DNA from 2 places in the Arthrobacter sp. NPDC058127 genome. Region 2 is predicted to be linked to the other one. Evidence: riboswitches for the same ligand, from Rfam matches in the RefSeq annotation. Region 2 holds a riboswitch; the other holds the start of a gene.
The links. Region 2 has a riboswitch for S-adenosylmethionine ahead of ACFVTG_RS06835 (aminotransferase class V-fold PLP-dependent enzyme). Riboswitches for the same ligand answer to the same signal wherever they lie in the genome.
Positions count from the first base shown of each region.

Region 1: another riboswitch for S-adenosylmethionine. It lies ahead of ACFVTG_RS22485 (homoserine O-acetyltransferase); the one in region 2 lies ahead of ACFVTG_RS06835 (aminotransferase class V-fold PLP-dependent enzyme).

Region 1 covers NZ_JBHVTT010000025.1:17,089-20,757, forward strand. The annotation lists gene ACFVTG_RS22475 (SGNH/GDSL hydrolase family protein) at 1-240, shown strand, start outside; gene ACFVTG_RS22480 (hypothetical protein) at 307-699, shown strand; gene ACFVTG_RS22485 (homoserine O-acetyltransferase) at 701-1,822, opposite strand; SAM riboswitch class IV at 1,836-1,951, opposite strand; gene ACFVTG_RS22490 (bifunctional o-acetylhomoserine/o-acetylserine sulfhydrylase) at 2,113-3,429, opposite strand.
Region 2 covers NZ_JBHVTT010000003.1:140,948-144,616, reverse strand. The annotation lists gene ACFVTG_RS06845 (metal-dependent transcriptional regulator) at 1-329, opposite strand, end outside; gene ACFVTG_RS06840 (class I SAM-dependent methyltransferase) at 359-1,135, opposite strand; gene ACFVTG_RS06835 (aminotransferase class V-fold PLP-dependent enzyme) at 1,187-2,611, opposite strand; SAM riboswitch class IV at 2,647-2,759, opposite strand; gene hisN (histidinol-phosphatase) at 2,920-3,669, opposite strand, start outside.

The DNA.
Region 1 (3,669 bases), on a different contig from region 2:
GCAATGGTCCTCGATTCCCTCAATGTGCCGCACAACCTCGAGCCGCTGTCCCCGAAGCCGCTCCCCCAGCGCAGTTGGCGCGAGGCCCGCTCGGGCGACCTCGTATGGGCACGGGAGTACTTTGTCCCGTGGGTCATCCGCCGGATCCGTCACCAGTCCTCCGGTGACAGAATCTTGCCGAAACGCCCGACGCCGGGACCTGTCTTCGGTCCTGCCGACGCCATCCTGCCCCGGAGCTGACCGGGAACCACGAGGTGGGTCACAGGGAGCGGAGCTAAGCTGGTGAAAGACAGGGAGGCCCCCACCGTGAACAATTTGATCTTCTGGATCATCGTCTGCTCTTGGCTGATTCCCATGGGGATCCGCATGTACAACCGATCGCGCCAGCGCAGGCTCCGGGACTTCCCTCCGCAGAATTACCCCGCGCCGCCCTATCCTCCACAGAACTACCCCATCGGATACCCGGAGCAGCCTCCGCTAGTGCTCCCGGCTGAACCCCAACTCCCGGTGGCGACGCCCGCGCCGCAGGCCGCTCCGCCGTCGTCGGCTACTCCCCAAGCGAACAGCGTTCCCCAGCCGAACAGCGCTCCCCAAGGCTACCGGGCACGGAAACTGGCCGAGCTGGACCAGGAGTACAGCGACGGGAAAATCGCGATGGAGGACTACATGAAGCTCCGCCAGGAAATCATGAACGGCTGATTCAGCCGAAGAAGGCCTCTCGCAGCTGGGGACCGAGCTGGCCGATCTCGGTGAGGAACCCGTCGTGCCCGATCGGCGCCTCGATCACGTGAACGGGAACCTCTCCGGGCAAGGCCTTGGCCAGCTCGTGGGATTGTTCCGGGAAGTAGAGCCGGTCCGAGTCCACCGAGGCAACGAAGAACTTCGCGGTTGCCACGGACAACGCATCCTCCAATGAGCCCCGGCCGCGGGTGATGTCGTGGCTCATGAGCGCCTCGGTGATGGCGATGTAGCTGTTGGCGTCGAAGCGCTGGACCAGCTTGCGTCCCTGATGGTCGAGATAGCTCTCCACCTGGTAGCGGCCCCGGTCCCCCAGCGCGGCAGCCTGGAGGGGCGCCTCGCCGCCCTGGGCGTTCCGGCCGAAGCGGAAGTCCAGTTCATCCGCCGAACGGTACGTGATGTGGGCGATCCGCCGGGCAAGGGCCAACCCCGCCTCGGGGGCGGACTGGCCATAGTAGTCGCCGCCGTTGAAGTCGGCGTCCTGCCGGATGGCGAGCGTCTGGGCCTGTGCAAACGCGATCTGCTCGGCAGTGCTGTACGCCCCGATCGAAATCACGGCGCATCGCTTGACGCGGTCCGGATAGCTGACGGCCCATTCCAATGCACGGGCACCGCCCATGGACCCGCCCACCACGGTATGCCAACTGCGGATCCCCAGGACGTCGGCCAGCCGGGCTTCGGCTACGGTGCTGTCCCGCAGGGTCACGAGCGGGAAGCGGGAGCCCCACGCCTTGCCGTCGGGAGCGCTCGACGACGGCCCGGTGCTGCCGTAGCAGCCTCCCACGATGTTGACGGAGACCACGAAGTAGCGGTCCGTGTCGATGGTGGCGCCGGGGCCGACGAGTTGCTCCCACCAGCCTTCTTCATCGCTCTCGCCGCGGGCCACATGGGTGCTTCCGGTCAGGGCGTGTTCCACCAGGACGGCGTTGGAAGAGTCTGCGTTGAGCCGCCCCCACGTCTCGTACGCAAGGACGACGTCCGGCAGGAAACCTCCGGCCTCCAGTTCGAGTCCACCCACGGAAACATACTTGAGGGTTCCGTCCTGGGTACCGGAAAGGGGTATGGCTGTTGCAGCAATTGTCATTCGTTGACACCTCACATCGCGCTTGCCCGTCGCCAATACAGCGAAGGGCCAGGTCTTCACCCGGGGCACCCCACCGCGAATGGAGGGTTGCCGGCCAGCAAGCCGGGGCTGTCGCTGGCACTCATGACCTATAGGAAGAGTCTAGGAAAACCGGACCCCTTCTGACGAAGATTATGACATCTTTGTGACACTTGACCGCGTTTTGTTCATGAAGTTGAAGCCCAGGAGGCCGGTCGGCGAAGATTCGTCCTGCGTCGCCGGCCAGCCTCCCTGCGCCATCCGGGGCAGTACTAGGCGCCCTTGGCTGCCCGGAATCCCGACTCGAGGTCCGCGAGGATATCGTCGATGTGCTCGATCCCGACGGACAGCCGCACCAGGCCCGGAGTCACTCCGGCCACAGCCTGCTGTTCGGGCGTCAACTGGCTGTGCGTCGTGGACGCCGGGTGGATGACCAAGGAACGGACGTCGCCGATATTTGCCACGTGGGAATGCAACTCCAGGGCGTCCACGAAGCGTTTGCCGGCATCGATCCCGCCGCGGATGGTGAAGGACACCACCGCGCCGGTGCCCCGGGGTCCGTACTTCCGTCCGCGTTCGAACCACGGGCTGGAAGGCAGCCCCGCGTAGGCGACCGATTCGACGTCGTCGCGCCCTTCGATCCATTGCGCCACCTTGGTGGCATTGTCCACGTGGCGTTCCACCCGCAGGCTGAGGGTTTCGATTCCTTGCGAGATCAGGAAAGCGTTGAACGGTGAAACGGCCGAGCCAAGGTCGCGCAGGAGCTGGACGCGGGCCTTGAGGATGTAGGAAAGGTTCGCGCCGAGGGCACCGTCCTTGCCGAGGTCGCGGGCATAGACCAGGCCGTTGTAGCTGGGGTCCGGGGTGTTGAAGTTGGGGAACCGCTCAGGGTCCTTGCCGAAATCGAAGTTGCCGGAGTCCACGATGACACCGGCAATAGCAGAACCGTGCCCACCCAGGTACTTGGTGGCCGAATGCACCACGATGTCCGCGCCCCACTCGATGGGCCTGATCAGGTAGGGCGTGGCGAGGGTGTTGTCCACGACGAGCGGGACTCCGGCCTCATGTGCGGTGCGGGAGACGCCCTCGATGTCCAAAACGTCTTGGCGGGGGTTGGAGACGACTTCGGCGAAGAACAGCTTGGTGTTCGGCTGCACGGCGTCGCGCCAGTGATCGAGGTTGTCCGGGTCTTCGACGAAGGTGACCGAGATTCCGAACTTCTTCAGCGTGTGCGCCAGCAGGTTGTAAGTCCCGCCGTAGAGGCTCGGGCTGGCGACCACGTGGTCACCGGCCTCGGCCACGTTGAGGATGGCGAACGTTTCCGCGGCCTGGCCGGAGCTCAGCAGGAGCGCCGCCAAGCCTCCTTCCAGGCTCGCTATGCGCTGTTCCACCGCATCCTGCGTGGGGTTGCCGATCCGGGTGTAGATGGGCGCCAATTCGGCCAGCGCAAAGCGGTTGGCCGCGCTTTCCGCACTGGGAAAGACGAATGAGGTGGTCTGGTAAATGGGGAGTGCCCGGGCGCCCGTGGCGGCGTCAGGCTCCTGGCCGGCGTGGATCTGGCGCGTTTCGAATGACCATCCTTGGGACATGCGGACTCCTGGTTGTCTGGGCGATTTGCCGTGCTTCAGCCTGCCGGCCTGCGGGATTAAGCCAGCCGGCGTTCGGTTGCCGCCAGTCTAGGGACGGCGTTGCGGGCTCCGGAAGCTTTGTGACGAACACGGTAGTTTTCGGTCCTGGCGCGTCCTGAAGTGACCCTGAGCTGCCTTTTCGATACATCCCACCTTAGTTAGGCTTGACTTAGCTGAGAGCTCCATCACAAAGTGCCAAGA
Region 2 (3,669 bases):
GCGTGTTCGAGCATCTCGGCTTCATCGTGGACTTCATCCCAGCTGTAGCCCAACTCCCTCACGAGGTATGTCTCGATCAGGCGGTGCCGGCGGACCATGCCCAAGGCAAGCTGAATTCCCTGGGCGGTCAACGTAATGGCGCTGTAGGGCTGGTGGTCAACCAGGCCTTGGTCCTTGAGCTTGCGGACCATCTCCGAGACGGACGAATTGGCGACGCCGAGCCGCTGCGCGAGCTGTGAGGACGTGATGGGTTTGTCCTGCCACTCCGTAAAGGAGTAGATGACCTTGACGTAGTCCTCGATCGAGGAGGAGGGCGCACTGGTCTTCACGGTTCCAAGCCTATCGTGAACCGGCCGGATCAGACTTTCCGCGCCCGCCAGCTCTGCGTGAGATAGGGCAAGGGGATGGCCTCGTCTTCGGCATGTTCCAAATGTTCGAAGAGGTACCACCGGAGATTTCCCATGACTTTGGCCCGGGTGGCGTCGTTCGCCCTCAGGTAGTAGCTGCGCGACTTCACGAGTTCGAGGATGTCCGCCGGAGTCAAGGGATCCTCCCAACGCGTCAGGTGGCTTTCGAGGCCGGCGAACTCCGGGCCCACCACAGGCCGGAAGTCCGGTTTGTGGACATCGCCGGCATGCATGATTCGGGACAAGCGATGGACCCAGGGCACTGAAGTGTCCAGCTGGTTCCAGATCAAGCCGATGACGCCCTGCGGTCGAAGGATCCGGGCGATCTCGGTGCTGGCGGCGAGGGGATCGCACCAGTGCCAGGCCTGGGCAACGCTGACGACGTCGAATGCTGAGTCCGCCAGTCCAGTTGCCTCGGCCGTGCCCTCCAAGGCGATCACATGCGGATACGTTTTGCGCAGCTGCATGAGCATGTCCGTGGAGGGGTCCACTGCGGACACCGCCAACCCGCGCTCGACGAGAAGAGCGGTGAACTTTCCGGTGCCGGCGCCGATGTCTGCCGCGTCCCGCGCGCCTACAGGTAGCAGCCAGTCGGCCGAATCCGCGGGGTAGCCGGGCCGCACGCGATCATAGTGCTCCCCGCCGTCCTGGAAACTCTGACCGAGTTCAAGGCGCCGTTCCTCGAAGAGCTTGGGGCCGGCTGACGTGCCTTTGGGTCGCGGGGACACGCGGGAACTCCCTTCGTAGGACAGGAAAAATACCCTACGAATCTACCGCAATCAGTCGATGCTGCAGGGTGCGGCGCCCGCGGTCCCGGGAGTGTTGGGCGCCCACTCCGGGTAGCTGCGATGGTCGTTCGCCGGAACCCAGCGGCCGGCATCCACCACGTAGTCCCAGCCGAGGCCATTGCTCTTGAGCGCCCGGATGCCCGCGATGAGCCGGGTGGCGTCTTCCAATCGCGACCCCACGCCGAAACTGGCGCGCAGGGAACCGGAGGGAAGGCCGAGGCGCTTGAGCAGCGGGTGGGCGCAAAAGCGTCCGTCGCGCAGGCCAATGCCGTGTTCGGCCGCAAGATAGGCCGCAACGAGTCCGGCGTCGTAGCCCTGGAGCGAGAAGTTCACGACGCCGATGGTGTCCTCGGGATCCGTGTCGCTGAAGATCTGGTGCACGGTGACGCCGTCGATTTCCTTGAGGCCCTCGACCAGGTGCGAGCGGATGGCGGCCTCGTGGGCGTGCCATTCATCGTGGTCGAGGCTGGCGATGACCTGGGTGGCGCGGGCAAGGGTGGCCGCGCCGAGTACGTTCGGTGAGCCGCCTTCGTGCCTTGCCGGGCCCGTGGCCCAGCTGACGGAATCCAGGCGCGCCTCGCGGACAGCGCCGCCACCTGCAAGGTGGGGCGTGCCGGCGTCGAGCCAGTCGGGACGGCCCACCAGGACACCGGCGCCGAACGGTGCATAAAGCTTGTGCCCCGAGAAGACCAAGTAGTCAACATCCGCGGCGGCGATATCGATGCGGCGATGCGGGGCGAGTTGCGCCGCGTCCACCACAATCCGCGCCCCGAATTCGTGGGCCAAGGCAGCGAGTTCCTTGATGGGCAGGATCTCGCCGGTCACGTTCGACGCACCGGTGACCGCCAGGAGGCTGACGCCACCGTGGGAGAGCGCCGTGCGGACGTTGGCAACGGTCTCGGACAAGGTTCCCGCGGCAACGACGCTTCGGTGGGGGACGCCTTGCCACGGCAGCAGGTTGGCGTGGTGCTCGATGTCCAGGTAAAGGACTTCGGCGGTGTGCCTGCCGTCCTCGACCGGCAAGCAGCCGGCCAGGAGGTTGAGGGAATCGGTGGTGTTACGGGTGAAAATGACGGAATCGTCCGGCCTGCCGCCGACGAAGTCACGGACGATGTTGCGCGCGTTTTCGTAGACCGAGGTGCTGATTTGGGAGGCATAGCCTGCGCCGCGGTGCACACTCGCGTAGTACGGCAGGATTTCGTTGAGGTACGCGGAGACCACGGTCAGGGCAGGTGCGGAGGCGCCGTAGTCAAGGTTGGCGTAGCGGATGTGGCCGCCCTGGATCAGGGGTGCCTGCAACTCCGCGCCGGTGACTGCGGCCAGTGGGCGCGATGCCGGTGTCCGGGATTCACCGTGCTGATGCCCGGATTCGTGGTGCTGCGGGAGAACAGGAGAAGTAAATGTGGCTGTGCTCATGGGACCTCACTCAAGAGGGACCCCTGCGTACAGGGGGTCCGCGCTTGCCGCATCCGTTCCGGACCGGCCGGGTCGTCACCCGGGGCACCCCGCCGCGATGGAGGGTTGCCGGCCAGCAAACCGGGGTTTCGCGCTGGCACTCGTGACCTGTAAAGAGACTAGGACACCGGTAAGGCTCGTTCCAATGTGACCGGGATTGTTAAGCGGATTGTTACACGGCCGGAAAAATGTGCCTTCTGCCGAAGAAAGAGTGGCGGACGCCCCCAAAAAGGGGCGCCCGCCGTCGTTTATTCAGTGAAGAGGGTGGACTAGAGGAGGTCGTCGAGCTCGGGGTTGAGCCTCTTGAGGACCTCGGAGTGCAGGATCGAGTTGCTCGCAACGGCGTTTCCGCCGAAGGGGCCATCCGTGCCGTCCAGGGACGTGAAGCGTCCGCCGGCCTCCGTCACGATCGGTACCAAGGCGGCCATGTCGTAGACCTGGAGCTCCGGCTCGGCGGCGATGTCCACGGCGCCTTCGGCCACGAGGCAGTAGGACCAGAAATCGCCGTACGCGCGGCTGCGCCAGACATCGTTCTCCAGGCCCAGGAAGTTGTCGAGCTTATCGTGCTGCTTCCACTCGGAAAGCTCGGAGTAGGAAAGCGAGGCGTCCTCAAGCCGCGACACGTTGGAGACTTTCAGCCGGGTGGCTGCGGCCAGTGATCGGCCCATGTAGGCGCCTGAGCCCTTGGCCGCCCACCAGCGCTTGCCGAGCGCCGGAGCGCTGACGAGCCCCACCACTACTTCGCCCTCGTCCACGAGGGCGATCAGCGTTGCCCAGACGGGTACGCCGCGCACGAAGTTCTTGGTCCCGTCGATGGGATCGATGATCCAACGCCTTGAGCCGTGGCCCGTGCTGCCGAATTCTTCGCCGAGGACGGCGTCGCGGGGGCGGGAACGGGAGAGCTGCCCGCGGATTGCTTCCTCGGCGGCTTTGTCGGCATCGGTGACTGGGCTCAGGTCGGGTTTGGTCTCCACCTGAAGGTCCAGCGCCTTGAACCGCTCCATTGTCAGGGAATCGAC